3 regions of the Paenibacillus sp. V4I7 genome follow, and region 2 is predicted to be linked to each of the others. Evidence: riboswitches for the same ligand, from Rfam matches in the RefSeq annotation. Region 2 holds a riboswitch; each other region holds the start of a gene.
What was found. Region 2 has a riboswitch for cobalamin ahead of QFZ80_RS25815 ((2Fe-2S) ferredoxin domain-containing protein). Riboswitches for the same ligand answer to the same signal wherever they lie in the genome.

Region 1 (2,262 bases), 5.3 Mb from region 2:
AAATTCGTGAACAGGATTTCGGACAAAGTTGGTTGACCAAGCGTGCAAAGAAGCAAAACTCCCTTACCTTATTAGAAGAAGAGATTCATTCTCTACGACGCAGGTTAGAAAAGATGGTTTTTGATGGCGAAGAAATGACATCGGATTCCGTCGTTGAATTGAGCACAATCCTAGACCAAAAAATAAATGAATATATGCATAATGGGAAAAAAAGTCGGTGAAAACCGACTTTTCTCGCGATTATCGATGGATTCAGATAACAAACGGAGGTACGCTTACAACATGAAAGTGAAATGGCTGTTAGTTATGATGATGGGGCTTATGGTGATTCTAACGGGTTGCGGCGGGCCGAAGCCGGATGTATCTATATTTATAATGGGCACTAATGGTTTTCCAAGTGAAGCGGGGGACAAGCTGGAGAGTTCCTTGAAGTCCAAGGTGGGCGAAGTTCCTACAGTCAAAATTAATACGTCGCCTATATTCTCGATGGAAAAAATGATTGTAGAGCTGGCTGCAGGAGGCAATGGCATCTTCATTCTTGCGGAAGATCAATTCAAATCACTTAGTAATCAAGCGGGTTTCGTTTCTTTGGATGATACGATCAATCCGGTAGATTATCCGGATGGTGTTATTCAAATAGCTGAAGAAGGCAAGCCTGCAGAAAAGCATCTTTATGGTATTCCTCTTGCAGGAAACAAATGGATGAAAGAACAAGGTTTTGAAGGAAAAGGCTTGGTGGCTTTTATTCCCCAAAATGCTCCAAAGTTGAACGAGTCGAAACAAGTGCTCAAAGTAATTGCACAAAAGTAACAAGAAGTCTATAATCGACAAATAGATTGATAGTAAAATATGCAGCCATAGGTGTTGGTTAAGCTCATTAAGAAGAGATTGCCACTTAAAAGGGAAGCCGGTTAAAGTCCGGCACGGTCCCGCCACTGTAATCCAGGCATGAGTTGCCGGGAGAGTCAGGATACCTGCCCATGGTGCCGTTTACGACATCCTTCGAGGAAAAGGATCGCGTTAAATCAGGAAGCAACCTTAGGGTTGCTGAGCACCGCGATTTATCGTCCCCTTTGTTCCTTCGAGAACAAAGGGGCTTTTTTGTTAGGGTCAATCGAAATAAATAGTTCAGAAAGAGGTTTTGTCAGATGAAAAGGAATTCAGTAAAAAAAGCACTTATTCTTACGCTAGCTCTAGTAACAGCAATCAGTCTCGCAGCTTGCGGCAAAAAGGAAACGGAAATGTCTGATCCATCTAAGCTTGGCGGGGAGGGAACAAAAGCTCCTGCTGCAACTTCGGCACCAGCAGCAGCCAAAAAGACGGTCTATCCATTGAAGATAAAGGATGCTACGGGTAAGGAGTTTACTTTTGATAAGGCGCCTGAACGTATTGCATCCGTGTCTCCGGCAGAGACTGAAGCCCTTTTTGCAATTGGGCTTGAGGCTAATATTGTTGGTGTATCTGATTTCGATGATTATCCAGAAGCGGCCAAAACGAAACCGAAGCTTGGCAGTATAACGAAGCCTAACCAAGAAGCAGTTATTGCAGCCAATGCGAATGTCTTGTTCACAGGAGTTTCAATGAAACCCGATACGGTAGAAAAGTTGCGCGCTTTAAATATTAACGTGTTTAAAGTGGAGCCGAAAACCTTGGATGATGCCATTGCGAACATTCAAACCTACGGATTGATTACAGATCATCAGGAGCAAGCGGAAAAAGTGGTTGCTAAGATGAAATCGGATCGTCAAAAGGTTGTTAATGCAGTGAAAGACGTCAAGCAAGAGAACAAGAAAAAGGTATACATTGAATTTGCCCCGGGATGGACAGTGGGCAGTGGCGAATACATGGATGAATTGATCAAGCTTTCTGGCGGGATTAACGTCGCAGGAGACGGAAAAGGCTGGTATCAAATCAGCGAAGAGAAAATCATTCAACAAAACCCAGGTGTAATTTTATTCGCCAATGGGGTCGTCGATAGTAAGAGTAAGAAACCACTTGATGAAATTATCCGTACGCGAAGCGGTTGGGATGCCATTGATGCCGTGAAGAACAAGCAGGTGATTGGCCTCGACCAGAACATGTTGAGCCGTCCTGGTCCAAGGCTGACCGATGGATTGCTTGAAATGGCGAAAGGCATTTATCCCGAACTGGTGAAATAAAATGAAAAGAAAATTAATGCTATGGGGAGGAGTAGGGGTTATACTCCTTCTTCTTTCTATTATGGCGAGCTTGTCGCTGGGAACCGCTAATCTCCCGGTTTTG
Region 2 (2,262 bases):
AACACTCTAAAGCACAAATTGATTATCTAGCCTCAAGAGAGCATTTCCTGCAAATTAGTAACCAAGCGGATAAACGGATTGCGGAATTAAAAGAGGAAGGGGAAAGAAGTTGGGCAAGCAGAGATGGAAGAAATTATTGAGCGTGTCGGCTTGCATCGTGCTTACAATGAACTTACCCAAGCCGAGAATGTCTTGATCAACTGGACACAAACAGCTATCAAAACCGAACCGGAATTTATTCAAAACCGCACTAATTTTGAGGAATTGTACGAAAAAGTCAAAACAGATGCAGAAGCAAGAGGCGCGATTCTTAATCTTGCCATGCGTTTAAATTTAGACCTCGTGTGACATTCTAAAGAGGTAGTGCCATTCTTTCTTCAGGAGGCGAATGCTCATGGATAGTCATTTCATTAGCAAGCTGCACGACAAGCAGAGGAAAGCCGCGAAGAATCTCAGGACCCAAGGTGACGGTCAGCCAGGCAGTAATTTGCCTCACAAGAAGCACTAAAGTCTAATGGCACCATCAAGAGCCTGTAGGGAGACTTCCTTGCAGGCTTTTGCTTTTTCCTTCGTTCTTTATGGGTATTATAAACAGCATATTAGAGGCGGTATCTCTCCATACTAATCAAGTGATCATTATTTCAACTCACAGGAGGATTAACCCCATCATGAGCAAAAAGAAGAGTATGGACCAAAGGACACAAAGCACAATCGATCATTCCAAGCAATCTTCTCGCATACAGTCCAACCTGGATTCAACAGAGCCCGGACATCACCAGCCGAATCGGCCTTCCGTTTAAGTTAAAGATTTGAATTCGTGAATACAGCTTCCGATGAAGTTCCTACCATTTGGTGGGGGCTTTTTCCTTGTTTGTAAGAAGACTATGAGGTAAGATGATGATTGAGTTTAAAAGATTTGAATAAACTCGGGTACAATTTCATATTCGAAATAGGTGCTTACGTTCCGCTTTCCAAGCGTAGGGTAAGCTTAAAAGGGAAGATCGGTTAGAAGCCGACGCGGTCCCGCCACTGTAACAGAGGAGTCAACGTCTCTATGCCACTGATCGACCGATTGGGAAGGCTGACGTATGATGAAGATCCTGAAGCCAGGAGACCTGCCTATTTCAGCAGCACAGTTATATACCTACGGGAGATAGGGAGGTGTTCTTATGAGTACGTGGGATCTATCAACAGTCCAACATCATGTACTTATCTGTAACGGGGGATCTTGCCTGAAACATTCAGGAGATGAAACAACGCTAGCCATCCGAGATGAAATTTCGAAGCACGGAGCCGAGCATCTTATACATACAACTCGGACTAGATGTAATGGCCGCTGTCAGGATGCAGGTGTTGTCACGGTGTATCCGCAAGGGATTTGGTACAAGGAAATGACACCAGAGACTGGGAGAAGGCTTGTTAGAGAGCATTTACTAGAGGGGAAACCACTCGAAGAACATATGATTTATAGCTTTGAGGAAAGCTTTGTGCCAACCGGAAAAGGAAATAAGGGCATTAGTCGCATACAAAGCAAATAATCAATGAATGAAAGTTTAAAAAGAGGGATATCTTCCTTAAAGCACGTAACCATAAGGACTTCCGTAATAGGGGGAGGTCCTTTTTGGTCAGAATTTATATGTTATAGGTAAGAGGTAAATAAAGCTTACTCCTTACCTATTCGTGCCTCCAGAATAAGCGCGTTTTCCGCGCTTATTCGTCATACTTGTTCATAATGGAACGGCAGGCCACTAAAGTGGATGAAAAGAGCTAAGCATTGAATGAACGGAACGAGAGGGCCTACCATTGATAGATGGATGCACGCATGTATACATGAAGAAGCTGTCCCTCTAACTATTTTATCAATGTTGGGACAGCCACTTTTAACTTTATATATATTCGTTGATGATAATTATAAATGGACTTTTTGTAATAATGTTGTAAAATCACGCACATTCTTGGGTGCGGATACGCCCTGACGGTTAGCTTCAGGCAATGCTTCCCACAAATCTAGCAGCATTGGCCTATCAAGACCAAGGTCTTTAATAGCCTTGCTATCTTTGAATATTTCATCTGGTGTGCCTTCCATGACGCACTGTCCTTGATCCATCACCAGAATCCAATCAGCCCATGAATAGGCTAGGTTCATATCATGGGTAGCCATGACTAACGTGATTCCGCGGCTATGTATACGGTTGATCTCCTCGACTAACTGTTGCTCCGATATACGATCTAGATAGGCCGTTGGTTCATCAAGAAGTAGAA
Region 3 (2,262 bases), 3.6 Mb from region 2:
TCGGTGATGGATGGCTTCCGCATAAGGAATAGATTCACCTTTTTCCAAATTACAAAAGTCGCATGCTTTGATTTGCGCAACATCGCCAATCGGAGACAACAATAAACCAAGTGCACTTAGCTCGGATGTAATCTGCTTAGGGTTATCGGTTTGCACACGAACAATCAGTTGATGATGCGGTGAGTATTCAATATCTCCACGATCCCCAACAATCTCGCCTAACGCACACAGTTGGGCTGCTGTTAACTTTTTATTCGCGATTCCGGGGCTTACTGCAAACTCAAAGATAGATTGGGTCGCAGTCAGCTTATTGTCAAATTCAAAAGGCAACTCTTCATTCCCTTTGGATACTAGCTGCAAGGCTTCTATTGCAAGCTGTAAGGAATTACTAGGTGACAAAATCGGTGATGACTTCAGCTGTGAAAGATCTCTATTTTCAGTAATCTTATCATCCAAGAGTTCATCTTCATCGTCGAACTCCCCCATGGATTCATCCCAATCCTGCTCATCCAATTGTTCCAAAGCCCAAGGCTCAGCCTCGGATTTCAACCTTTGATGTGGTTTAAGCGGCTGTGTTTCGGCCCCTAATGTGTATTTCCGCTGATAACCGCGCGGTGTAATCATGAGACCGTCATACAGCTTGGTTGCGGAATTACCAATAATAATGGTCGTTAACATGCCAATATCATGATTCAGCATATCAGCCAATGTCGTCACAACAACATGCTCGCGATCTCGATACGCGCTTTTGACAATCCCAACAGGTGTTAAAGGAGAACGATACTTAAGGAGAATGCGCTGAGTCTCAACGATTTGTCTGGTCCGTCTACCGCTTCGCGGGTTATAGAGGGCAATAACGAAATCAGCCATCCCTGCTGCATCAACCCGCTTCGCTATCAGCTCCCATGGTGTAAGATGATCACTTAAGCTAATCGTGCAAGAATCATGCATAATTGGAGCGCCTAGCAGAGATCCAGCCGAATGAACAGCTGAAATGCCAGGAATCACTTCTACTTGAACGCCATCCTCACGGGTCCAGCCTTGTTCCATCAATACCTCATAGACAAGACCGGCCATCCCATATACCCCGGCATCTCCACTGGAAATAACGGCAACCTTCTTCCCCTGCTTGGCTTGCCGCACAGCCTCTTGCGCACGACTCACTTCTTCCGTCATGCCTGTTCGAACTACTTGCTGTTCGGTTAACAGACCTGAGATAAGATCCACATAGGTGTTATATCCGATGATAACTTCACTTTCCTGAATCGCTTCCCTTGCACGCTTCGTAATATGTTCAAAACTCCCCGGCCCAAAGCCAATAATGAGCAGTTTTCCTGACAATTTGCATCACCCTTCCCCGTAATTACACAAACAAAAAAAGCATCCCTAACATAAGTCATGTTAGAAACGCTTGGTAAATTACTACAGTTAATAAAACCAGAAGTAACCGCTCTCTAACACTCCCTAATTCCACGTAGGGTAATTGTGTTGTTGAATTAGGCAGGTCTCCTGACTTAATCATCCCCTTGCACCTTCCCAGGTTGTTACCCAGTGGCATGTTGCAAGCAGTTTCCGTAATAAACGGCGATTTTTACAGTGGCGGGTCCGTGCCGGTATTTCACCGGTCTTCCCTTTTAACCATACACCCGAATGGATCTATGGCACCTAATTCCTTTGATATGCAATTACGATCATCCTACCATCTATCGATTGGGTTGTCACGTATTTATTCATAGATGGCCTGGTAGAGTCCTTCCATCAAACTCTGGTAACTGCTTGGTTCAAAGGTCATCTCGGCAAAAGAAACATGAATGACCTTGTTGATCGTTTTAACAATAAAAAAACTATCCTCCCCACGCTCCGGGTCAATATAGGTATAGCACTCTAAGTGATTGGTTCCGGTTTTTTGACGTAAAAATTCCGTTGCTTCCGCACTCAAACTCGCATATTTAGGCATAGTTAGATCCCTTTCCATTTAAACGATGTGATGCTATCTATTATAGCGTATTTTAACCCTTTGATTCCTATCAAAACGAGAAAGTATTTCTTTAATTTTCAGAATTTTCGTACTATAATGAATCTATCAAGATATCGCTTTCATTCTATGAAGGAGGAATTGATATGAGCAGTCATGAAACGAATGGATTGGTGTTTGTCTTTACTGGCACTAGCGGTTCTGGTCGTAAAACAATTGCCCATCACATTGCCAAAGAGCTTGGTTTCTCATCTGTCGTCTCCTACACAACTCGAATACCTAGACCC

Region 1: it holds a riboswitch for cobalamin, as region 2 does, so the genes downstream of both, QFZ80_RS02345 (ABC transporter substrate-binding protein) here and QFZ80_RS25815 ((2Fe-2S) ferredoxin domain-containing protein) in region 2, are expected to answer to the same signal.
Region 3: it holds a riboswitch for cobalamin, as region 2 does, so the genes downstream of both, cobJ (precorrin-3B C(17)-methyltransferase) here and QFZ80_RS25815 ((2Fe-2S) ferredoxin domain-containing protein) in region 2, are expected to answer to the same signal.

The regions. Positions count from the first base shown of each region.
Region 1 is NZ_JAUSZD010000002.1:235,855-238,116, forward strand. It holds gene QFZ80_RS02335 (aspartyl-phosphate phosphatase Spo0E family protein) at 1-221, shown strand, start outside; gene QFZ80_RS02340 (hypothetical protein) at 283-810, shown strand; cobalamin riboswitch at 843-996, shown strand; gene QFZ80_RS02345 (ABC transporter substrate-binding protein) at 1,149-2,159, shown strand; gene QFZ80_RS02350 (FecCD family ABC transporter permease) at 2,161-2,262, shown strand, end outside.
Region 2 is NZ_JAUSZD010000002.1:5,526,265-5,528,526, reverse strand. It holds gene QFZ80_RS25835 (hypothetical protein) at 1-140, shown strand, start outside; gene QFZ80_RS25830 (hypothetical protein) at 124-348, shown strand; gene QFZ80_RS25825 (DUF4023 family protein) at 395-508, shown strand; gene QFZ80_RS25820 (hypothetical protein) at 669-800, shown strand; cobalamin riboswitch at 935-1,137, shown strand; gene QFZ80_RS25815 ((2Fe-2S) ferredoxin domain-containing protein) at 1,170-1,538, shown strand; gene QFZ80_RS25810 (energy-coupling factor ABC transporter ATP-binding protein) at 1,910-2,262, opposite strand, start outside.
Region 3 is NZ_JAUSZD010000002.1:1,931,909-1,934,170, reverse strand. It holds gene cobJ (precorrin-3B C(17)-methyltransferase) at 1-1,341, opposite strand, end outside; cobalamin riboswitch at 1,483-1,684, opposite strand; gene QFZ80_RS09880 (hypothetical protein) at 1,727-1,957, opposite strand; gene QFZ80_RS09875 (guanylate kinase) at 2,122-2,262, shown strand, end outside.